Regions from separate parts of the Nocardia sp. CS682 genome, predicted to be linked through region 3. Evidence: riboswitches for the same ligand, from Rfam matches in the RefSeq annotation. Region 3 holds a riboswitch; each other region holds the start of a gene.
The links. Region 3 has a riboswitch for cobalamin ahead of DMB37_RS36340 (ABC transporter substrate-binding protein). Riboswitches for the same ligand answer to the same signal wherever they lie in the genome.
Positions count from the first base shown of each region.

Region 1 (6,807 bases), 3.2 Mb from region 3:
CACCTGCCCGCTGCTCTCGGCGTAACTCTGGAAAACCCCTGCCAGCAACGCATCTCGGCTGTCGAAGTACAGATACACGCTGCCCTTGGCGATACCCGCCTCGGCGGCGACGTCCTCGATGCGCGAGGTGGCGAAGCCCTTGCGGGCGAACACGCGCACCGCGGCGTCGAGAATCTCCGCTCGGCGCGCGACCCGGTCGACTTTCCTCGGCATGATCCGATTATGAATGACCGGTCAGTCATAAACAAGGGTCGAGTTCAGCCCCCTCCGCGAACACGAAGGGGGCTGAACTTCACCACGCCGGAACGATCAGCGCACAGCCGTCGCGGCGGCCACCATGTTCCGCAGTGACGCCTCCACCTCGGCCTGCCCGCGGGTCTTCAGCCCGCAGTCGGGATTGACCCACAGCCGTTCGGCGGGAACGGCTTTCAGCGCCGCACGCAAAGACGTGGTGATCTCCGCCACGCTGGGCACCCGGGGCGAGTGGATGTCGTACACACCCGGCCCGACACCCAGATCGAAGCCCGCCGCGTTGAGGTCGTCGAGCACCTCCATCCGGGAGCGCGCCGCCTCGATCGAGGTCACGTCGGCGTCCAGCCCGGCGATCGCGTCGATCACCTCGCCGAACTCCGAGTAGCAGAGGTGGGTGTGCACCTGGGTGGCGTCCGAGACGCCGGAGGTGGCGATCCGGAACGCCTGCACCGACCAGTCGAGGTAGGTCTGCTGGTCGATCTTGCGCAGCGGTAGCAACTCCCGCAGTGCGGGCTCGTCCACCTGGATGATGCGGATACCCGCGGCCTGCAGGTCCACCGTCTCGTCCCGGATGGCCAGCGCGACCTGCCGCGCCGAGTCGCCGAGCGGCTGGTCGTCGCGCACGAATGACCAGGCGAGGATGGTGACCGGTCCGGTGAGCATGCCCTTCACCGGCTTGTCGGTGAGCGACTGCGCGTAGCTGATCCAGTCGACGGTCATCGGCGCAGGCCGGGTCACGTCGCCGAACAGGATCGGCGGGCGCACGCAGCGCGAACCGTAGGACTGCACCCAGCCCTGCTCGGTGGCGGCGAAGCCGTCGAGCTGTTCGGCGAAGTACTGCACCATGTCGTTGCGCTCCGGCTCGCCGTGCACCAGCACGTCCAGGCCCAGCTTCTCTTGCAGCGCAATGACATCGGCGACCTCGGCACGCATCCGGCGGATGTACTCGGCCTCGTCGATCTCGCCCTTGCGCAACGCCGCCCTGGCCAACCGGATCGCTGAGGTCTGCGGGTACGAGCCGATGGTCGTGGTCGGCAGCGGCGGCAGTTGCAGCCGTTGTTGTTGCAGCACACGACGTTCCTCGGCGGGCGCGCGCCTGCTCGCGTCCGGGCCGAGCGCCGCCAGCCTGGCCCGCACCTGCGCGTCGTTGAGCCGTGGGTCGGACTGCCGCGTAGCCAATGCCGCACGCACCTCGGCCAATTCGGCGCTGATCGCCTCGGTGCCCTCGGTCAGCGCGGTCGCCAGCAGCCGGACCTCGGCCACCTTCTCCGTGCCGAACGCCAGCCAGGACCGGAGGCGATCGTCCAGCCCGGTCTCCGCGGCGAGCGTGTACGGCACGTGCAGCAGCGAGCATGAGGTCGAGACCGCCACCGACGCGGCGCTGCCGAGCAGGGTGCCCAGGGTGGACAGTGCCTGGTCGAGATCGGCCCGCCACACGTTGCGGCCGTCGACCACGCCGGCCACCAGCAGCTTGCCTGCCAGGGCAGGGACGCCCACCACATCGGAGACGCTGGTGCCTGCGGTGAAGTCGAGCGCGATGCCCTCGATGTCGGTGCCCGCCAGCGCGGTCAGTGCGGCGTCGGGATGGCCGAAGTAGGTGGCCACCAGGATCGCGGGGCGCTGCGACGACGCGGACAGTTCGGTGTAAGTGCTACGCACCAGGTCGATTTCGTCGTCGGTGAGGTCGGTGACCAGCGCAGGCTCATCGATCTGCACCCAGCCGACCCCTGCCTCGGCCAGCAGCCGGAGCAACTCGCGATACAGCGGGACGAGCTCGCTGAGCCGGTCCAACGGTGCACCGCCGGTGGCCTTGGCCAGCTTCAGGAAGGTGATCGGCCCGACCACCACCGGGCGCGCGTTCGCGCCGAGCTCGGCCGCCTCGCGCACCTCGTCCAGCAGCTTCGCCGGGTTCAGCGAAAACACGGTGTCCTGGCCGATTTCCGGCACCAGATAGTGGTAGTTGGTGTCGAACCACTTGGTCATCTCCAGCGGTTCCACCGTGTCGGTGCCGCGGGCGGCGGCGAAGTACCGATCCAAGGAATCGGCGATCCCGGCGACCCGCTGCGGCAGTGCGCCGAGCAGCTGGGCGGTGTCGAGCACCTGGTCGTAGTACGAGAAGGTGCCCACCGGGATCGAATCCAGGCCTGCCGCTTGTAATTCGGTGAGCTGGGCGTGGCGCAGCTCGCGCGCGACGGCGTGCAGCTGCCCGGCGTCGATCTTGCCCGCCCAGTAGGCCTCGGTGGCCCGCTTGAGCTCACGCCGCGGTCCGACCCTAGGTAGCCCGAGAACCGTTGCGGTGAACGGTGTCTGATTTACAACAGTCACGTTGTCTCTCCAGTGCTGGTGTCGTAGGCCGACGCCATACGGGCTGCGCGGCTACCGAGATACGCCAGGAGATTTCAACAAACTAGAGCCCGACATATCAGTACTGGTAGAACCGCGCGCCCAGATCCACGAGGCGGTGGCCGCCGGATACGGCGTATCCGACACGGCTGGCAGGTCTTCGGACTCACAGGCACCGGCCTCGCGGCCGACCTACTGGCCGTCGCTTCCCGGGCGTCGTGCCCAGTGCATGTGACGGCGGTCGTTCCTGCTCACCGCTGCGGGACAGTCCCGGATTCTCACCGGGTTCCCTCTCGCCCGGCCACCCTCTCGGGGCGGTCGAACTCGACTCCGCTGCGCGACGACGGGGCTCCATCTCGTACGCGCCGCAGTGAACCAGCTGCACCTACGAGCATAGGGCGCGCGGCGCGGTGGTGGACGGCCGGGCGGGGGAGCGGTGGTCTTCGATCATTTGCCCATCACTGTTTGGTCATTTGACCAAGTCTGTGAGGAAGCCCACGGAACTCGGGTGTAGCCGCCCTTTCCGGAATGCGTTTAAGGTTGTCCCCTCGGGGGAGGGCTCCCGCGTGGGGAAACGATTGCAGGAGTACGCGTGGTGACTGAACGGTCGGTATCGATCGTCATTCCAACCTACATCGGGACGGCCGACGGCCTGGATCTACTCGATGTCCAACTAGGCGCCTTGACGCGTCAAGATTATAGGGGGGAATTCGATGTCGTCATAGCCGACAACGGATCCCCGATCGATGTGAAACTCCATATCGAAACTCATCCGCTGCACGGACGCCTCGAACTGCGTTATGTGGACGCGTCGGGGACCTCCGGTGCGGCATTTGCCCGTAATGTCGGCGCTTCGCAAGCCACCGGCACGATCCTGTTGTTCTGCGACCACGACGACCAGGCGCATTCCAATTGGGTCAGCCGCATGGTCGAGTTCCTGGACGAGGGTTACGACCTGATTTGCTCTGCGGTCGAAGGTGATTCGCTCAACGCGGCCAATCCGCGCCACGTCGCCAACATCCCGGCGCCTGACAAATTCCAGCCGACCGGCGTTTATGCACCTGTGATCATCGGGACCAGCATGGCGTGCCGGGCGGAGGTGTATCGGAAGCTGGGCGGCCAGGACACCAGCTACGCCGCGAACGAGGATCTCGAATTCGGCTGGCGGGCCCATCGCGAGGGATACCGTCTCGGATATCTGCCCGAGGCGCTCGTCGCCTATCGATACCGGCAGGGCTTCCGTCCCGGATATCGGCAGGGACGCAGCCGAGGCATCGGCCTCGCCCGGCTGAATGCGGAATTCCCGAACAATGGGTTGCCGGAAATTCACCTGCCCGAAGTCTTGTTACGCATGATTCGTCTGCCATTCACTCGCGGATTGGTTGCCGAGGAGCGCGGACTGATGATCGGTCTCGCCGTCGGTCAGTTCCGCGGCGGGCTCCGGCATCGGACGATGCACTGGATCTGACAGTGTGACGCGCGGATGAACGCATCTTCGCAACGCCGCCGGACGGCGTTGTGAAGATGCTTGCGAAGGGCCCTTCCGTGTCTGTGAGGCGGGTGGGTCCGGGTACCTTAGGCCAATGTTCACGAAAGTCTTGGTTGCCAATCGGGGCGAGATCGCCATCAGGGCCTTCCGCGCGGCCTACGAGCTCGGCGTTGGGACGGTGGCCGTCTTCCCGTACGAGGACCGCAACTCGGTCCATCGAACGAAGGCGGCCGAGTCCTACCAGATCGGTGAACAGGGGCACCCCGTCCGGGCGTACCTCTCGATCGACGCGATCGTCGACGCGGCCAAATCGGCGGGCGCCGACGCCGTCTACCCGGGCTACGGCTTCCTGTCCGAGAACCCGGACCTGGCGGCGGCCTGCGCCCGCGAGGGCATCACCTTCATCGGCCCGTCCGCCGAGGTGCTCGAGCTCGCAGGCAACAAGGCGCGGGCCATCGCGGCGGCCAAGGCCGCCGGGCTGCCGGTGCTGCGGTCCAGCGCGCCGTCCGCCGATGTGGACGAGTTGCTTGCCGCGGCACAGGAATTGGACTATCCGATCTTCGTCAAGGCGGTAGCAGGCGGCGGCGGGCGCGGCATGCGCCGGGTCGCCGACGCCGAGCACCTGCGCGAGTCCATCGAGGCCGCGTCGCGCGAGGCCGAGTCGGCGTTCGGCGATCCCACCGTCTTCCTCGAGCAGGCCGTGGTGAACCCGCGCCACATCGAGGTGCAGATCCTGGCCGACCAGCAGGGCAATGTGATGCACCTGTTCGAGCGCGACTGTTCGGTGCAGCGCAGGCACCAGAAGGTGATCGAGCTCGCGCCCGCGCCGAACCTGGATCCCGCACTGCGCGACCGCATCTGCGCCGACGCGGTGGCCTTCGCCAAGGAGATCGGCTACAGCTGCGCGGGCACCGTCGAGTTCCTGCTAGACGAGCGCGGCAACCACGTCTTCATCGAGATGAACCCGCGCATCCAGGTCGAGCACACGGTGACCGAGGAGATCACCGACGTGGACCTGGTGCAGGCGCAGCTGCGCATCGCAGCGGGCGAGACCCTCGAACAACTCGGCCTCAGCCAGGAGACCGTCAGCATCCGCGGCGCCGCGATGCAGTGCCGGATCACCACCGAGGACCCGGCCAACGGCTTCCGCCCCGACACCGGCCGGATCACCGCCTACCGGACTCCGGGCGGCGCGGGCATCCGGCTCGACGGCGGCGCCAACCTCGGCGCGGAGATCGGCGCCTACTTCGACTCGATGCTGGTGAAACTCACCTGCCGCGGCCGCGATTTCGGCGCCGCGGTGTCGCGGGCCCAGCGTGCGCTCGCCGAGTTCCGCATTCGCGGCGTCACCACCAACATTCCGTTCCTGCTCGCGGTGCTCGACGACCCGGACTTCCAGGCGGGCCGGGTCACCACCTCGTTCATCGATGAGCGCCCGCAGCTGCTCAACCAGCGTGGTTCGGCCGACCGCGGCACCAAGATCCTCACCTACCTGGCCGACATCACCGTCAACAAGCCGCACGGCGAACGGCCGACCACGGTGTACCCGCACGACAAGCTGCCACCGATCGACCTGACCGTCGCGCCGCCGGACGGTTCCCGGCAGCGCCTGCTCCGTCTCGGCCCGGAGGGCTTCGCGCAGGACCTGCGCGCGCAGAAGGCAGTCGGCGTCACCGACACCACCTTCCGTGACGCGCACCAGTCGCTGCTGGCCACCCGCGTGCGCACCAACGGCCTGCTCGGCGTCGCCGGGCACGTGGCCAGGCTGACCCCGCAGCTGCTGTCCATCGAGGCCTGGGGCGGCGCGACTTACGATGTGGCGCTGCGCTTTCTGTACGAGGACCCGTGGGAGCGCCTCGCCGCGCTGCGCGAGGCGGTGCCGAACATCTGCCTGCAGATGCTGCTGCGCGGCCGCAACACCGTCGGCTACACGCCCTACCCGGAGAAGGTGACCCGCGCGTTCGTCTCCGAGGCGACCGCCACCGGCATCGACATCTTCCGCATCTTCGACGCGCTCAACAATGTCGACCAGATGCGCCCGGCCATCGACGCGGTGCGCGAAACCGGCACGGCCATCGCGGAAGTCGCGATGAGCTACACCGGCGATCTGTCCAACCCGGACGAAACGCTCTACACGCTGGACTACTACCTCAAGCTGGCCGAGCAGATGGTGGACGCGGGCGCGCACGTGCTCGCCATCAAGGACATGGCCGGGCTGCTCCGCGCCCCCGCGGCCGCCACCTTGGTTACCGCGCTGCGCAGCAACTTCGATCTGCCGGTGCACGTGCACACCCACGACACCCCGGGCGGTCAGCTGGCCACCTATCTGGCCGCCTGGCAGGCGGGTGCCGACGCGGTGGACGGCGCGAGCGCCGCGATGGCCGGAACCACCAGTCAGCCTGCGCTTTCCGCGATCGTCGCGGCCGCGGCGCACAGCGAGTACGACACCGGCCTGAACCTGCAGCACGTGTGCGACCTTGAGCCGTACTGGGAGGCGCTGCGAAAGGTGTACGCGCCCTTCGAGTCCGGGCTGCCCGCCCCGACCGGCCGGGTCTACACCCACGAGATCCCCGGCGGTCAGCTGTCGAACCTGCGCCAGCAGGCCATCGCCCTCGGCCTCGGTGATCGATTCGAGGAAGTGGAAGCGAAATACGCTGCGGCGGACCGGCTGCTGGGCCGCCTGGTGAAGGTGACCCCGTCGTCCAAGGTGGTCGGCGACCTGG
Region 1 is NZ_CP029710.1:2,319,579-2,326,385, reverse strand. It holds gene DMB37_RS10400 (TetR/AcrR family transcriptional regulator) at 1-213, opposite strand, end outside; gene metE (5-methyltetrahydropteroyltriglutamate--homocysteine S-methyltransferase) at 310-2,577, opposite strand; cobalamin riboswitch at 2,729-2,919, opposite strand; gene DMB37_RS10390 (glycosyltransferase family 2 protein) at 3,188-4,063, shown strand; gene DMB37_RS10385 (pyruvate carboxylase) at 4,179-6,807, shown strand, end outside.
Region 1: linked by a shared signal. The riboswitch ahead of metE (5-methyltetrahydropteroyltriglutamate--homocysteine S-methyltransferase) and the one ahead of DMB37_RS36340 (ABC transporter substrate-binding protein) in region 3 are both predicted to bind cobalamin.

Region 2 (6,807 bases), 2.9 Mb from region 3:
AGACCATGCTCGCGCCCGAGGTGGACGGCGTGATCGGCGGCGTCACCCAGGTGCGCGCGGTCACCGCAGCGCTGACCTCGCTGGCCAAGGCGACCGGGATCGCGGTGCTGCTGGTGGGCCATGTCACCAAGGACGGCAATGTCGCGGGCCCGCGCACGCTGGAACACCTCGTCGACGTGGTGCTGCAGTTCGAGGGCGACAAGAACTCGACGCTGCGCATGGTGCGCGGCATCAAGAACCGCTTCGGCAGCGCCGACGAGGTCGGCTGTTTCGAACTACACGAGGACGGCATCGCCTGCGTCGACGACCCGTCCGGGTTGTTCCTGCACCACCGCACCGATTCGGTGCCTGGCACCGCGGTCACCGTGGCAATGGACGGCAAGCGGCCGCTGGTCGCCGAGGTGCAGGGCCTGACGGTGGAGACCGAGATCCCGAATCCGCGCCGCGCGGTCAGCGGCCTCGACTACAACCGGGTCGCGATGGTGCTCGCCGTGCTGCAGAGCCGGGGCAAGGTGTTCATCGGCAAGTCCGATGTGTACGCCGCGACGGTCGGCGGCATGCGCCTGCTGGAGCCCGCCGCCGACCTGGCCATCACGCTCGCCATCGCCAGCGCCAATTCGGAGGTGGCGATTCCGGCGGGCTGGGTGATCCTCGGCGAGGTCGGGCTGGCCGGCGAGGTACGCAAGGTGACCGGACTGGAACGCAGGCTGGCCGAGGCCGAGCGACTCGGCTTCACCACCGCGCTGGTGCCGCCGGGTTATGCCCCGCTCAAGCGCGGCGGCATGAAGATCCACGAGGTCGCCGACGTGCGCGCGGCCATCCGCATCACCGGCACCCGCAAGCGGCGCGCGACGAAGGAGGCGACCGATGTGGCACCCGATTTCTAACGGGGCCAACCGAATTCGCGGCGGCTCAGGTGGTGGTCAGGTTGAACGGCTCCGGCGAACTGTGCAGCGAACCGAACTGCGCGATGACCTGATAGGCGCCCGCGGGCACCGGCACTCGCTCGCCGACGCAGCCCTGCTGCGACGTGGTGCCCGACCAGCGCACCGTGAACAGCGCCTGCTCACCGGGTTTCAGGTTGCGCGCGTTCGACTCGTCCACGGGCGAACAGTCCGAACTCGTCCAGAACCGGCGCTGGCCGTCCAGCGAGAGCACCGAGGCCTGGATCTGCGCCAGGTTCATGTCCCGCTGGCACTGCACGCTGGAGATGTTGGTGATGACGATCCGGAAGTTCGGCTGCTCGCCGACCCGGTAGGTCGGCTGATCCACGCTGATCTTGATGGCCAGCGACTGATCGGGGCACTGACCCGTCCCCGCGGCGGGCTCGTTCGACGCGGACGAGGCGACACTCGACGGTGCGGGCGTGCCGGATTCGCTCGGCTCCGCGGCCTTCGTCGTCGAGGCATCCGCGGGCTTGCTCGCCGTGCTGGACGACGAGCTCGCCGCGACGGGCTTCGAGTCACCGGGCGAGTCGCCGCCGCGGGAGACCGTCAGTACCAGCCAGATGACCAGCGCCAGCGCGACGACCAGGGCGCCGATCGCCAATGCGCGACGACGCCAATAGATCTCCGGTGGCAGCGGTCCATTCGGTTCCAGCACGCCTCAACGGTAAGGGCACCATCGGGCGCAGCGACTCATGCCTGCGGCGTGTCGGTCCGGAATAGGTGATCGTGGCGAGTAAATTCCGGCCCGCACGCAGGGGAAACTCCGGCGACCCCGGCTCAGGCGAGCTCGCCGATGTTGCCGACGACACGCTGCAACTTCACCTGGCCGTCGGCGAGCTTGTATGTGACACAGGCGATCGCGAGCTCACCGGTCGCCACCCGCTGCGAGATGATCATCGATCGCTGCATGAGCAGCCTGCTCGTCTCCACCACGTGCCTGGCCTCCATCTCGTCGACGGTGGACAGGCCCTCCCTGCGGCCGATCAGAATGGACGGCGTGACCTTCTCGACCACGCTGCGGATGAATCCGCCGGGCACCTCGCCGCCGTCGAGCGCGTCGATGGTGGCCTTCACCGCGCCGCAGCTGTCGTGACCGAGCACCACGATGAGCGGTACGTCGAGCACCTGCACCCCGTACTCGATCGAGCCGAGCACCGAACTGTCGACGACATGGCCCGCGGTGCGCACCACGAACATGTCACCGAGTCCCTGATCGAAGATCAGCTCGGCGGCGACTCGGGAGTCGCCGCAACCGAACAGGATTGCGGACGGGTGCTGGCCGCTGACGAGCTTGGCTCGGTCGTTGGCGCCCTGGCTAGGATGCAGCAGCGCACCGGAGACGAAACGGTCGTTGCCTTCACGCAAGGACTTCCAGGCACTGACCGGATTGGAATCAGGCATACCGATCATTGTGCACAAGGCTCGTGTTACCAGCCAGTTCGTTTGGTTACAGGTCGGCAAATACCGACCGGCAGCAGTAGGACAGGAACAGTGAGGAAAGCTCCGAACAGCATCGATGCGGACGTGTTGCTCGACTGGTACGCCGAGACCGCGCGCGACCTGCCGTGGCGTCGGGCCGAGGTCACCGCGTGGCAGATCCTGATGAGCGAGATCATGCTGCAGCAGACGCCGGTGGTCCGGGTCGAGCCGATCTGGCGCGAGTGGGTGGCGCGCTGGCCGGTGCCGTCGGCGATGGCGGCCTCCTCGCAGGCCGAGGTGCTGCGGGCCTGGGGCAAACTCGGCTATCCGCGCCGCGCGCTGCGGCTGCACGAGTGCGCCAGGGTGCTCGCGGCCGAGCACGGCGACGAGGTGCCCGCCGATGTCGAGGTGTTGCTGAGCCTGCCCGGCATCGGGGCGTACACCGCGCGCGCGGTCGCGTGTTTCGCCTACGGGCAACGGGTTCCGGTGGTCGACACCAACGTGCGCCGGGTGGTCGCCCGCGCCGTGCACGGGCGAGCCGAGGCCGGAAACCCGTCCTCGCGCGACCTGCCGGAGACCGAAGCCCTACTGCCGCAACAGATCGACCGCGCCGCGGTGTTCTCGGCCGCGCTGATGGAGCTGGGCGCGACCGTGTGCACCGCCCGCACACCGGACTGCACCCGCTGCCCGCTGCCGACCTGCGCGTGGGTCACCGCGGGCCGCCCGGCCTCCGAAATCGTCCGCCGCACACAGAAATACGAGGGCACCGACCGCCAAGCCCGCGGCCGCCTGCTCGACGTACTGCGCGGCGCGACCGGCCCGGTGGAACGGGTACGGCTGGATCTGGCGTGGCCCCGCGACCCCGGCCAGCGGGCCCGCGCGCTGGACTCGCTGCTGGTCGACGGGCTGATCGAGCAGACCGTCGACGGCCTGTTCGCCCTCGCCGGCGAAGGGGGCGCCGGCGCCTGACCGTGTGCGGCGGTGCCGAGCGTTATGGGTTCAGGACGCGGCGGAGGAAACGTTCGACCTCGGCGCGGTAGTGGTCGGGTTGATCGTCGTGCACGAGATGCGCTGCGCCGGTGACGAGTACGTGCTCGGCATCGGGATGAACCTCGGCCATCCGACGCATCTGGCCCGGCGGGGTGATGGTGTGCTCGCCCTCCAGCAGCAGGGCGGGCACGCGGATGGCATGCCACTGCGGCCAGAAGTCGCGACTGCCCCATTCCTCGGAGATATCGCGGAAAGTCGCGACCGAGCCGTGCAGCCGGTAACCGTCCGGACCGTGCTCGAACGAGTTCAGGAAGTACCGCCCGGCGACCGGCCCGAAGAACTTCAGCACCGCCGCCGCGTCCGGAAACGGTTGCGGCCACGCCTCGATCATCGCCGCCCAGTCCGCCGCCGTGCGGCCGGTGAAATCCGGGGCGATGTCCTCGATCACCAGCGCGCGCACCCGACCGGGGTGCGTCGCGGCGAAGACCCAGCCGTGCAGCGCGCCCATCGAATGCCCGATCACCACCATCGGCTCGGTGATGCCTGCGGTGGCGGCGGCCAGATCGGCGACGAAGGCCTCGGTGGTCAGCTCGGCAGGCGCCGGTCTGCCGTGCCCGGCGGCATCGAAGGTGTAGACGTGGCCGTAGTCGCGCAGCCAGTCCAGTTGGTCGTGCCAGGTCCGGGCGCTGCCCATCAGTCCGTGCAGCAGCAGGATCGGCACCCCCGCTCCGCCTTCGTCGTGCAACACCCCGCCGATTCTGCCGGGCTCGCGCGTGGCGTGCGCACTGCCCCCGGATACGGCCCATACCGAGTGGCCGCTCGCGGGTCGTATTGTCGAGGCCATGGCTGTTGTGAAGATCAACGCGATCGAGGTTCCCGAGGGCGCAGGCCCCGAGTTGGAGAAGCGGTTCGCCCACCGTGCGCACGCGGTCGAGGGTTCGCCCGGCTTCCTCGGCTTCCAGTTGCTCCGGCCGGTCGCCGGGGATAACCGGTACTTCGTTGTCACCCAGTGGGATTCGGAAGAGTCGTTCGCGGCCTGGCGGGACGGGCCCGCGCGCGAGGCGCACGCGGGTGAGCGGCAGAAGCCGGTCTCCACGGGTGCTTCGCTGCTCGAATTCGAGGTGGTTCTCGACGTGGCCGCGAAGCCGGCGAGCTGACGTAGTTCAGGGATGGCCGGGTGGGCCGGCCTGCCCGGCGACTCGCCCGACGGCGGGGCGCGGTCCGCGCTGGTCATATTGACGTCGGGTGCCTCCAGGTGTCACAGTTCGAAGGACAAAACGCGAGGGTGATGCGGTAATCCGGTGTGATTCCGGAGCGGTCGCGCCACTGTGTTCCATGCATCGAGCCCCTGGGTGCCGGACAGCCAGACACCGGCACCCTCGCCCCCATTCGACGGGACGCGCATCCCTAGGAGGACTCGCATGGCTATCGCGCATTCGCCGAGCCGGGCAACCGATTCACTCGCCACTGTGCTCGTCACGGTAGGTGTCGTTCTTCTCGCATTGCTCACGCTGTACCTGGTCGGCTTCGACCAGGGCGTCATCTCGCGCAGCGGGATGTACCTGCACGAGCTGATGCACGACGGACGTCACCTGCTGGGGCTTCCGTGCCACTGATTGGTTCGCTCAAAACCCTTCTACTGCGCGGACTATTGGCAGGCTTGATCGCGGGCCTGCTGGCCGCATCGGTCGGCTACTTCGTCGGCGAGCCGAAGGTCGACGCCGCCATCGCCATCGAGGAAGCCGGTTCCGCCGCGGATCATCCGCACGGCGCGGAACCGGAGGCGAGCGGCGGACATTCGCACGGCGGCGAGGAAGAACCACTGGTCAGCCGCGCGGGGCAGAAGGCGGGACAGTTCCTCGCCCTCGGCCTGGCCGGCCTGGCGCTCGGCGCGATCTTCGCCTCGGTCGCGCACTTCGCGCGGCGCTACACGACGTTCTCCGGGCCAAAACTCGCACTCGCGCTCGGCCTCGGCGGCTGGGCCGCGATCGTCGCGGTGCCGTTCTTCAAATATCCGGCGAACCCGCCCGCGGTCGGTGATCCGGACACGATCAACCAGCGCACCCTGCTGTGGTTGGCGGCGGTACTGCTCGGCCTCGTGGCGGTCGGTGTCGGCGTGTACGTCTACAAGGTGCTGCGCGGGCGGTTGAGCATGCTGCGGCTGATCGCCGGAGTCGCCGCGTTCGTCCTCGTCACGGCGGTGGGCTACATCCTGCTGCCCGGCGTGGACGAGGTGAAGGCGGACTTCCCGGCCAGCCTGCTGTGGCAGTTCCGGGTGGCGTCGCTGGCCCAGACCGCGACACTGTGGGCCTGCCTGGCCCTCGGCTTCGCCGCACTCACCGAATTCGCCACGCGCACTGATACTCCGGTACGAGAGTCGATCGCTACCGCGGGCTGATCCGCATCCGGAAGACGAGGGGCAGTGTCGGTGTCATGACCGACACCGCCCTTTCTCTTTGGCCCGCACCGCTTCGTTCGGGTGCGCCCGTCGAGCCGCCACGCGCCATCCGCATCGCCTACCTCGGCTTGGTCGCCGCACTGCTCGCCGGGGTCGCCGAGGCTATTGTTCAGATCGCCGCACTGCTCGAACGTGAAGAGGTCGACGTGGCGGGCCTGGCGACGGGTCTCGCCATGCGGCTGGGCATCTACCTGGTCGTGCTGCTGGTCGCCATCCGGATGACGCACGGCGCCCGCTGGGCCCGGCTGGTACTGACCTTCGGCATCGGCGTGATCGGCCTGCTGTCACTGGTCATCGAGCCGCTGGCCGCGCTGCTGTCCGCCGACAAGATCGGGGACCTGTTCGCGAATATCACGGTCGAATCCGCGACGATCGGCCTGTTCCGCGCGATCCATATAGTCGCGGTCCTGGTCGCCATCCCTGCCATGTACCACCCGGAAGCCCGTCGCTTTTTCTCCCCCGCCTCTCCGAGTCTTCAGGCCAGGCTCACGCACAACGGCAGTGACGTTGGCGGCCGGCGGTAATCCGGCAGGTGGGTTAGCTGGTACCCGACGAGTTACCCATGTAGTCACGAAATCTGTTGTCACCTAATGCGACTGCCCGGCTCGCGCACGAGGATGCGCAGGCCGGGCAGTTGTGCGCGCTGAACTCAGGCCAGGGCCGCGTCGAGCAGGATGTGGTCGACGCCCGCGAGCGCCTTGCTGACCGGGCAGCCCGCCTTGGCGGCCTCCGCGGCGGCGGCGAAGGCATCGGCGTCGATACCGGAGACCTTGCCGCGGACGGTCAGCTTGATACCGGAGATCCGGAAGCCGCCGGCCGGGTCGGGGCCGAGGGTCACGTCAGCGGTGACGTCCAGGCTCTCCGGGGTGCCGCCCGCATTGCCGATCTGCGCCGAGAGCGCCATCGCGTAGCAGGACGAGTGCGCGGCCGCGATGAGCTCCTCGGGGCTGGTGGTCCCGTCGGCCTCGTCGGCGGAACGCTTGGGGAACGACA
Region 2 is NZ_CP029710.1:5,152,219-5,159,025, reverse strand. It holds gene radA (DNA repair protein RadA) at 1-887, shown strand, start outside; gene DMB37_RS23275 (hypothetical protein) at 913-1,602, opposite strand; gene DMB37_RS23270 (carbonic anhydrase) at 1,725-2,348, opposite strand; gene DMB37_RS23265 (A/G-specific adenine glycosylase) at 2,439-3,335, shown strand; gene DMB37_RS23260 (alpha/beta fold hydrolase) at 3,358-4,104, opposite strand; gene mhuD (mycobilin-forming heme oxygenase MhuD) at 4,199-4,513, shown strand; cobalamin riboswitch at 4,585-4,750, shown strand; gene DMB37_RS23250 (CbtB-domain containing protein) at 4,778-4,972, shown strand; gene DMB37_RS23245 (CbtA family protein) at 4,963-5,754, shown strand; gene DMB37_RS23240 (hypothetical protein) at 5,790-6,338, shown strand; gene DMB37_RS23235 (OsmC family peroxiredoxin) at 6,464-6,807, opposite strand, start outside.
Region 2: linked by a shared signal. The riboswitch ahead of DMB37_RS23250 (CbtB-domain containing protein) and the one ahead of DMB37_RS36340 (ABC transporter substrate-binding protein) in region 3 are both predicted to bind cobalamin.

Region 3 (6,807 bases):
GAAATACACCGGTATGCCCTCGGCATGCCGGTCATCAGCTCGTACATCGCCCGATCGGCCATCGGCGAGCAGAACTGGACGCCGTGCGGCCAGGCCAGGGCCAGATCGGTGGTTTGTTCCTCGGGGACGAACTCCGGGTTGGGCAACTCGAACCGCACGCCCGGCATCGAGACCAGAAAGTCGGGGTGGCGCGTGTAGTCGCCGAACGCCGAGGCATCGATCGCCAGCGAATACGAGCGACGGACGCTCTTCAGCAGATCCGTCAGCGTCCAGCGTGAGCACAGCAGGCCGCGCAGCATCAGTCGCTTCTCCGGCAAGCTCAGCCGCCCCCGCAGCACATCGCACACGCCGTAGTCCGGGGCGGGACTGAACAGCAGGTCACCGTCCCGGCCCCAGGTGAGCAGCTCGACACCGTCCTGATGAACCCGCTGCACGATCTGCTCCAGCCAGCGAAACCCGGTGTGGTTGTACGGGTGCGAGAACCGCCAGTCCTCGTTCACGTGCCCGGCACCGGTGTCGGTCATGATCGGTACGAACGGGATGGACAGATGCCGGCACACTTCGCGGGCGTACTCGGACTCGTCGGCGAGCGGATCGTCGGTGGCCAGGTGGTAGGCGGTGACGTCGGCGCCGTTGGCCACCAGCGCGGCGGCCACAGCGGAGGAATCCATGCCGCCGCTCAGCAGGAGTCCGATGTGACCGCCGTGCGCGTAAGGACGGGTCGCGGCGAGCAGAAGTTCCCATGCCCGCTCCGCGTAGTCCCGCGCAGTGCTGCCCCGCGGCAGCGGCTTCGGCGTGATCCGGTCGTATTGGACGACTTCGGCCGACACGCCATCGAACACCAGCAGGTGGCCGGGGCGGAGCAAGCCCAACTCGGGATAGGCGAAGATGCTGTCGCCACGGCAGATTCGCCAGATGGTTTCCCGGTCCAGCCGGTCGAGGGTGTCGGGGACGAGGTCGGCGGGATCGCTGGACCATGCCAGCGTGTGGCCGGACTGCTTGTAGAACAGAGTGTCTCGGGTGAACAGGCTGCGGAACAGGAAGACTCGATCGTCGGTGACCAGGCAGCCGACCAGATCGCCCGGTAGCTCGGCCAGATCCGCATACCATCCGCTCCTGAGTGTGGCGGTGATCCGTTCGGCGAGGGCAGCGTCCAGGACTCCGGTGAGGGTGCCGCCCAGCGCGAGGTGGGCTCGATCACTCGGGTGCGCGGGCCGGACAGTCGGGTGCGTTCCCGCTCTTGTCCACTGCCGCAAGTAATTCGGGCTCTCCGGGACACTGCGCGCGGGGAAGGCGGTGAAGGGCACGCTGGTGTAGTCGACGGGCGCCCCGGCGCGGGGCAGGGTCGCTCGGCCGGCGCAACCGAGGTAGTCCACGGTAAGTGGGGAATCGTCCATGATGGCGGAACCTCTCATTCGCCGATAAATGTGGCCCCCTCCCCGTCACGTGCCGAAAGGAGGGGACCACGGGTCGATCATTGCGTGCGACTAGATCAGATTGCCGTGGCTCACCAGATCAGGCACGCCGCGGAAGAGGATCGTGGTGTGGTCCTCGACCGCGCCCAGGCAGATCACCAGGGGCTCGATGTAGGGCATCTTCGTCATTTTTGTCACCTCCTTTCTTCCATGTCGTTCTCATGACCCGGGCAGCGCAATACGCGCGCCAGGGACAGCTCGAATTCTTCGGGAATTGTCATTGCGACAAGACCGTGCGCAACGATGTTTCAGCCGCACTGGGAAATCACACAGAATACATACCGACCGCTCGAATCCGTAAGGGGCGCAATGCGATGCGGCGATCCGAATATTCGGCATATGAGGACATGACTCCACCTAAATACACAGAGGTGGTCGACTGCTGGGACCAGGCAGCGGACTTCGGTGTCCCACAATCGTTCTCGACATCGAGACAGATTCGGGACGAGGGCTGGTAGGTCACAACCATAGTCCCCCATGGCCTTTGCGTCGACCCCTACTGCGCACCTGAATAGTGTCGAATTCGTAAGCGCGCCGAATGGATTTCTCCGGCTGAGGATGCCGACTGGTCGGCGGGTACGGCCCGCACTCAATTACCCACGGATGAAAATATTCACAATGGAAGTTCGACGCGCCCGACCATCCGAGCGCAATGACCCGCGGTGCAGTAGTCACGCGGTGGTGCACCGCCTGCCGGAGCGCGGGCACTGCGCCACGCGCTCATCGGCAAGTCGGTGTCTTACACACTGCTCAGCGAAGCTGTCCTGACGAGATCCATTCCGGCGCGCGACGAATCATCGATGAGCGGAACAAACGCGTCAGTTGGTCGGCTGCGGGCTGATGGTGACGCTCAATTTGTTCTCCACCGTCTGCTGCCAATCCCGTTCGCACTGATCGATTTTCGCTTGGTCGTTACCAGCGTCGCTCACACAGTCGGTGAAGTCGTCACCACCGATGAAGCCGAAAAGTGCGAAGCCGGCCGCGATGGCTACCGCCGTCACGACCAACGCCACAATGCTCAAAACCAAGCCCGTTATTGCCATAGCAGAACCATCGGCGGCGCCCTTACGAGCCCGTACCGTGGCGATGATGCCGATGACGAGTCCGGCGAGGCCGAACAGGATGCCACCGATCACGGTCCAGAAGGTGAGCAGCGCGACAATACCCAGCACCAACGCCGCGATGGCCAGGCCCTTGCCGTCGGGCCGCCGATGAGACCCCGGGACCGGCGGCGGATACTGACCCGGTGCGGTATATCCGGGGGGAAATTCCTCCGTCATGGCTGTCCTTTCTTTGCGTCGGTTTCCACTGCGCCCGTTCGATGACCTCTCGAATGCTAATGAAATTCGAGCCGAGCGCACGCGTGCCACACGCAGCCTTATCGAAAGAATGGTCAATGCCGCGTGCTGGAGCGCCGGATAATCGACCACGGCTCGGCGCGGGAGTCGAGCCGCTGCCCGAGCGCGGCGTGGGCGCATAAAGCGCCCTGTTCGCGCAATGATTGCGCGACGGTGGTGATGTCGAGCCGCGCGGCTACCGCGGCATCGTCCCACCCGGTTACGGCAAGTTCGCCAGGGATGGCGCGACCGAGCGCACTCGCGGCCGATCAGGTCGGCTCGGCAATGAGGTGGAGGTAGGCGGTGTCGAGCGGGATGTCGACCGCGTACCAGGCTGCGGGTCGATCGTCGTCGCGGGGACACCAGGCGCACGCGATGCACAGTCTGGCCACCTCCCCGGCGGCCAGGCCGGGCAGGTGCCACGCGATTCGGGCCGGATCCGTGTAGCGCACACCGTATTCGGAGGTGGTGTCGTCCGCGCCGACCGGCAGCAGGTGTGCCCAACCGGCGGGCATCAGCCGACCGTCCGCGGCCTGCAGACCGAGCAGCTCCGAATCCGGGCCGCCGATCGACACCATGAAGTGCTCGTTCTCGACACTCACCGCGGCGAGGCATTCGGCGGAGTCCTGGCCGCCGTTCGCTCCGGCGGGCAGATCGGTCAGTTCGGCCGAGACGACCAGCCCGGACACCTCGGCGCGCGCCTGCACCTGCCAGATCCCGGCCCATACCGGGACCGGTGCGCCGCCGTCCCAAGGCTTGACGTCGATGCCGCCGAGCAACAGATCGACCGTTGCGGTCCGGTGCCGCCACCGGTGCAGATGTGAACCGTTCGCCAAGCGCCACAGGGTATTCGACGCGGCAGGTAGCACGTCCGACGCGAGCGTGACGGAGAACTCGACGGTGCCGAGGGGCGTATCGATCACCGCTGGGCGACGGTCTGCCTGGGCCAGCTGGTCGGTGGGGAGCATTCGCCCATCATCCAGGTTGCCAGGCACGCGCATCCCGGATACCCGAACCTACCGCGACCCGGCTGGTGGAGGGCGTTCGGAATAGCAGACGGTATGGTCTGAATCCGGCGTAGGGAACACCGGTGCGAATCCGGGGCTGTCCCGCAACTGTCACCGAGGAGCGATCCGCCGATTCATGGTCACGGCCTACCCAGGTTGGAAGACCGGCGGGGAGCGTTGATCCGGGAGCCAGGATACCTGCGCCGTGATACCGGGATCTCACCCACGAGGATGGCAATGGACAAGTACACAGCGGTGCGGCCCGGGCTCGGTCGCCGTTCCTTTCTGCTCGGGAGCGCGGGTGCGCTCGCGCTGGGCGGGCTGCTCGCGGGTTGCGGCACTGAGGGCGGCCCGACAGCCCCGGACGGACCACCGCGAGCGGGCGGACGCCTGCGGTCGGTGATCGCGGGGCGGTCGGCGAGCGCGGACGTGCTCGATCCGCACGAGGCCGGTAGTTCGGCGGGTGGTGCGGTGTCGAAGAACGTGTGGGACAAGCTCGTCGCCTACAACAACGATTTGACGTTGCGGTACCGGCTCGCGGAGTCGTTGGAGCCCAACGACGACGGCAGCCAGTGGCGGATCAATCTGCGCCGGGGCGTGGTGTTCAGCGACGGCTCGCCGCTGACGGCGCGGGACGTGCTGTGGAGTTTCGAGCGGATGCTCGACCCGGCCAAGAAGTCGTCCGGCGATCTCGCCAACATCGATATGTCGCGCACTCGCGCCGATGGTGATCTCGGCGTGCTGGTGACGATGAAAACGCCGCTGGCCGACTTCGGTTCGGTGCTGGCGGGCTGGTACTGCTACATCGTGAAGGACGGCACCGGCACCATCGATGGGTCGTCGCTGCCGGTGGGCACCGGTCCTTTCGCCCTGCAGCGGTGGTCGCCCGGCGACCGAACCCTGTTGCGGCGCAACGATCGATACTGGGACGGGCGCCCCCTGCTCGACGAGGTGGAGATCATCCAGATCGCGGAGACCGAGGCACGGGTGAACGCCTTCCTGTCCGGCGAAGCCGATGTGGTGCACGAGATCTCGTACCTGCAAGCGCGCACCCTGGAGCGCGACCCCGGTACGACCGTGGTGGTCCCGCCCGCAGGCCTGATGGGCGCGTTCCAGATGCGCGTGGACACACCGCCGTTCGACGACGTGCGAGTCCGGCAGGCCATGCGCCTCGCCGTGAACCGACAGGCCATGGTCGATTCGGTGTATTACGGCTACGCCGAGGTCGGCAACGACGTCTACGGCAAGGGTGCGCCCTTCTACAACGATGGTCTGCCACAGCGAACCTATGACCCCCAGCGCGCGCGAGAGCTGTTGCGGCAGGCGGGCAAAGAGAATCTGACGGTCACGCTGCCGACCGCCGACGGCTCGCCGGGCATGCTCGACTCCGCGACATTGTTCGCCGAGCACGCGAAGGCCGCCGGGATCGACATCCGGCTGGAGTCGGTGCCGGCGGACACCTATTTCTCCCAGGTCAGCGGTAAAGCACCGCTGTCGCACATCGGTTGGTGGAACTACAGTCTCGACTACTTCTACGGCCAGACCATGACCAGCACCTCCCCCAGCAACGGCACCGGCTGGCGGCGGCCGGGATGGGACACGAAGTTCGCCGAGGCGCGCGCCGCTATGGACCCGCAACGCCGCCGAACGCTGTATCACGAACTCCAGGAAGAACTCTGGAACGAGGGCGGGTACATCCTGCACAGCTTCGCCAAACGGCCCGACGCGGCGAAGAACCATGTGCGTGGTGTGCGTAACGGGGTGCCCGGCACCGACGACTGGGCCAACTACGCCACCACCTGGCTGGCGACGTAGCACCGCCGTGATCGCATATATCGCACGGCGGGTCGGCGGTGGGATCGGCGTGCTGTTCGCCGTCGCGCTCGCGGTTTTCTGGTTGTTCGAAGCACTGGACTCGGACGCGGCAACGGTGCTGCTGTCGCGCGACGGCGGCGGCGACCCCTCGCCGGAGCAGCTGACCGCGCTGCGCGCCGAGCTCGGACTGGACCGGCCCGCACCGGTGCGCTTCGCCGAGTGGCTGTTCGCCTTCCTCCAGGGCGATTTCGGCCATTCGCTGATCTCGGGGCGGCCGGTGAGCGATGTCCTGCTCGGCCGCGCGACCAACAGTGTCACCCTCGCGCTGCTCACCGCCGCGCTGTTGATCCCGCTGGCACTCGCACTCGGACTCGTGGCCGGAGCCCGCGCGGGAACCCGGACTGATCGGGTGATCAGTGCGGTCGCGCTGGCGGCGGAATCGGTGCCGTCCTTCGTGTTCGGTGTGCTGCTGGTGGCGACGGTGTCGCTGTCGCTGCACCTGCTGCCCGCCGTCTCGCTGCTGCCCAGCGGCATGAACGCGTGGCAGCGGCCGGAGATCCTGGTGTTGCCGGTGACCTGCCTGTTGATCGGGCTGGCACCGCACCCGGTGCGCATGGTGCGGGCGCAGACCGCGGAAGTCATGGCAGGCAACTACATTCGGACCGCGCGGCTCAACGGCATCAGTGGGCTGCGGCTGCTGCTACGGCATGTCGCACCCAATGCGGTGTCGGCGTCCCTCTATCCGCTCGCCGGTTCGGTCGTCGGGTTGATCGGCGGCGTCGCGGTGGTGGAGACCTTGTTCAACTATCCGGGTCTGTCGCAGGAACTGTTGCGCGCCATCTCGGCTCGCGACTTTCCCTTCGTCCAGTCGGCCGCGGTGCTGATGGCGGCGGTCGGGATCGCGATCTACCTGATCGCCGATCTGCTGACCCTGCTGGTGAGTCCGCGGGCCCGGCAGCTGGCCCTGACGGAGCGAGCATGACGGCGCGACGCCGGCTTCGCTCCGGCTGGCTGCTGGTCACCGTGGTGGTGCTGCTGCTCGTGGTGCTCGGCCCGGTCTTCGCGCCGTACGCGCCGACCGCGGTGGTCGCGCCTCCGTTCCAGCCGCCGACGGGCCGCCATCTCTTCGGCACCGATGTGGTCGGCCGGGATGTGCTGTCGCGGGTCCTGCAC
Region 3 is NZ_CP029710.1:8,027,758-8,034,564, reverse strand. It holds gene DMB37_RS36360 (asparagine synthase-related protein) at 1-1,397, opposite strand, end outside; gene DMB37_RS36355 (DUF4190 domain-containing protein) at 2,294-2,905, opposite strand; partial or broken gene DMB37_RS36350 (LacI family transcriptional regulator) at 2,869-3,066, opposite strand; gene DMB37_RS36345 (hypothetical protein) at 3,082-3,780, opposite strand; cobalamin riboswitch at 3,853-4,042, shown strand; gene DMB37_RS36340 (ABC transporter substrate-binding protein) at 4,057-5,634, shown strand; gene DMB37_RS36335 (ABC transporter permease) at 5,642-6,616, shown strand; gene DMB37_RS36330 (ATP-binding cassette domain-containing protein) at 6,613-6,807, shown strand, end outside.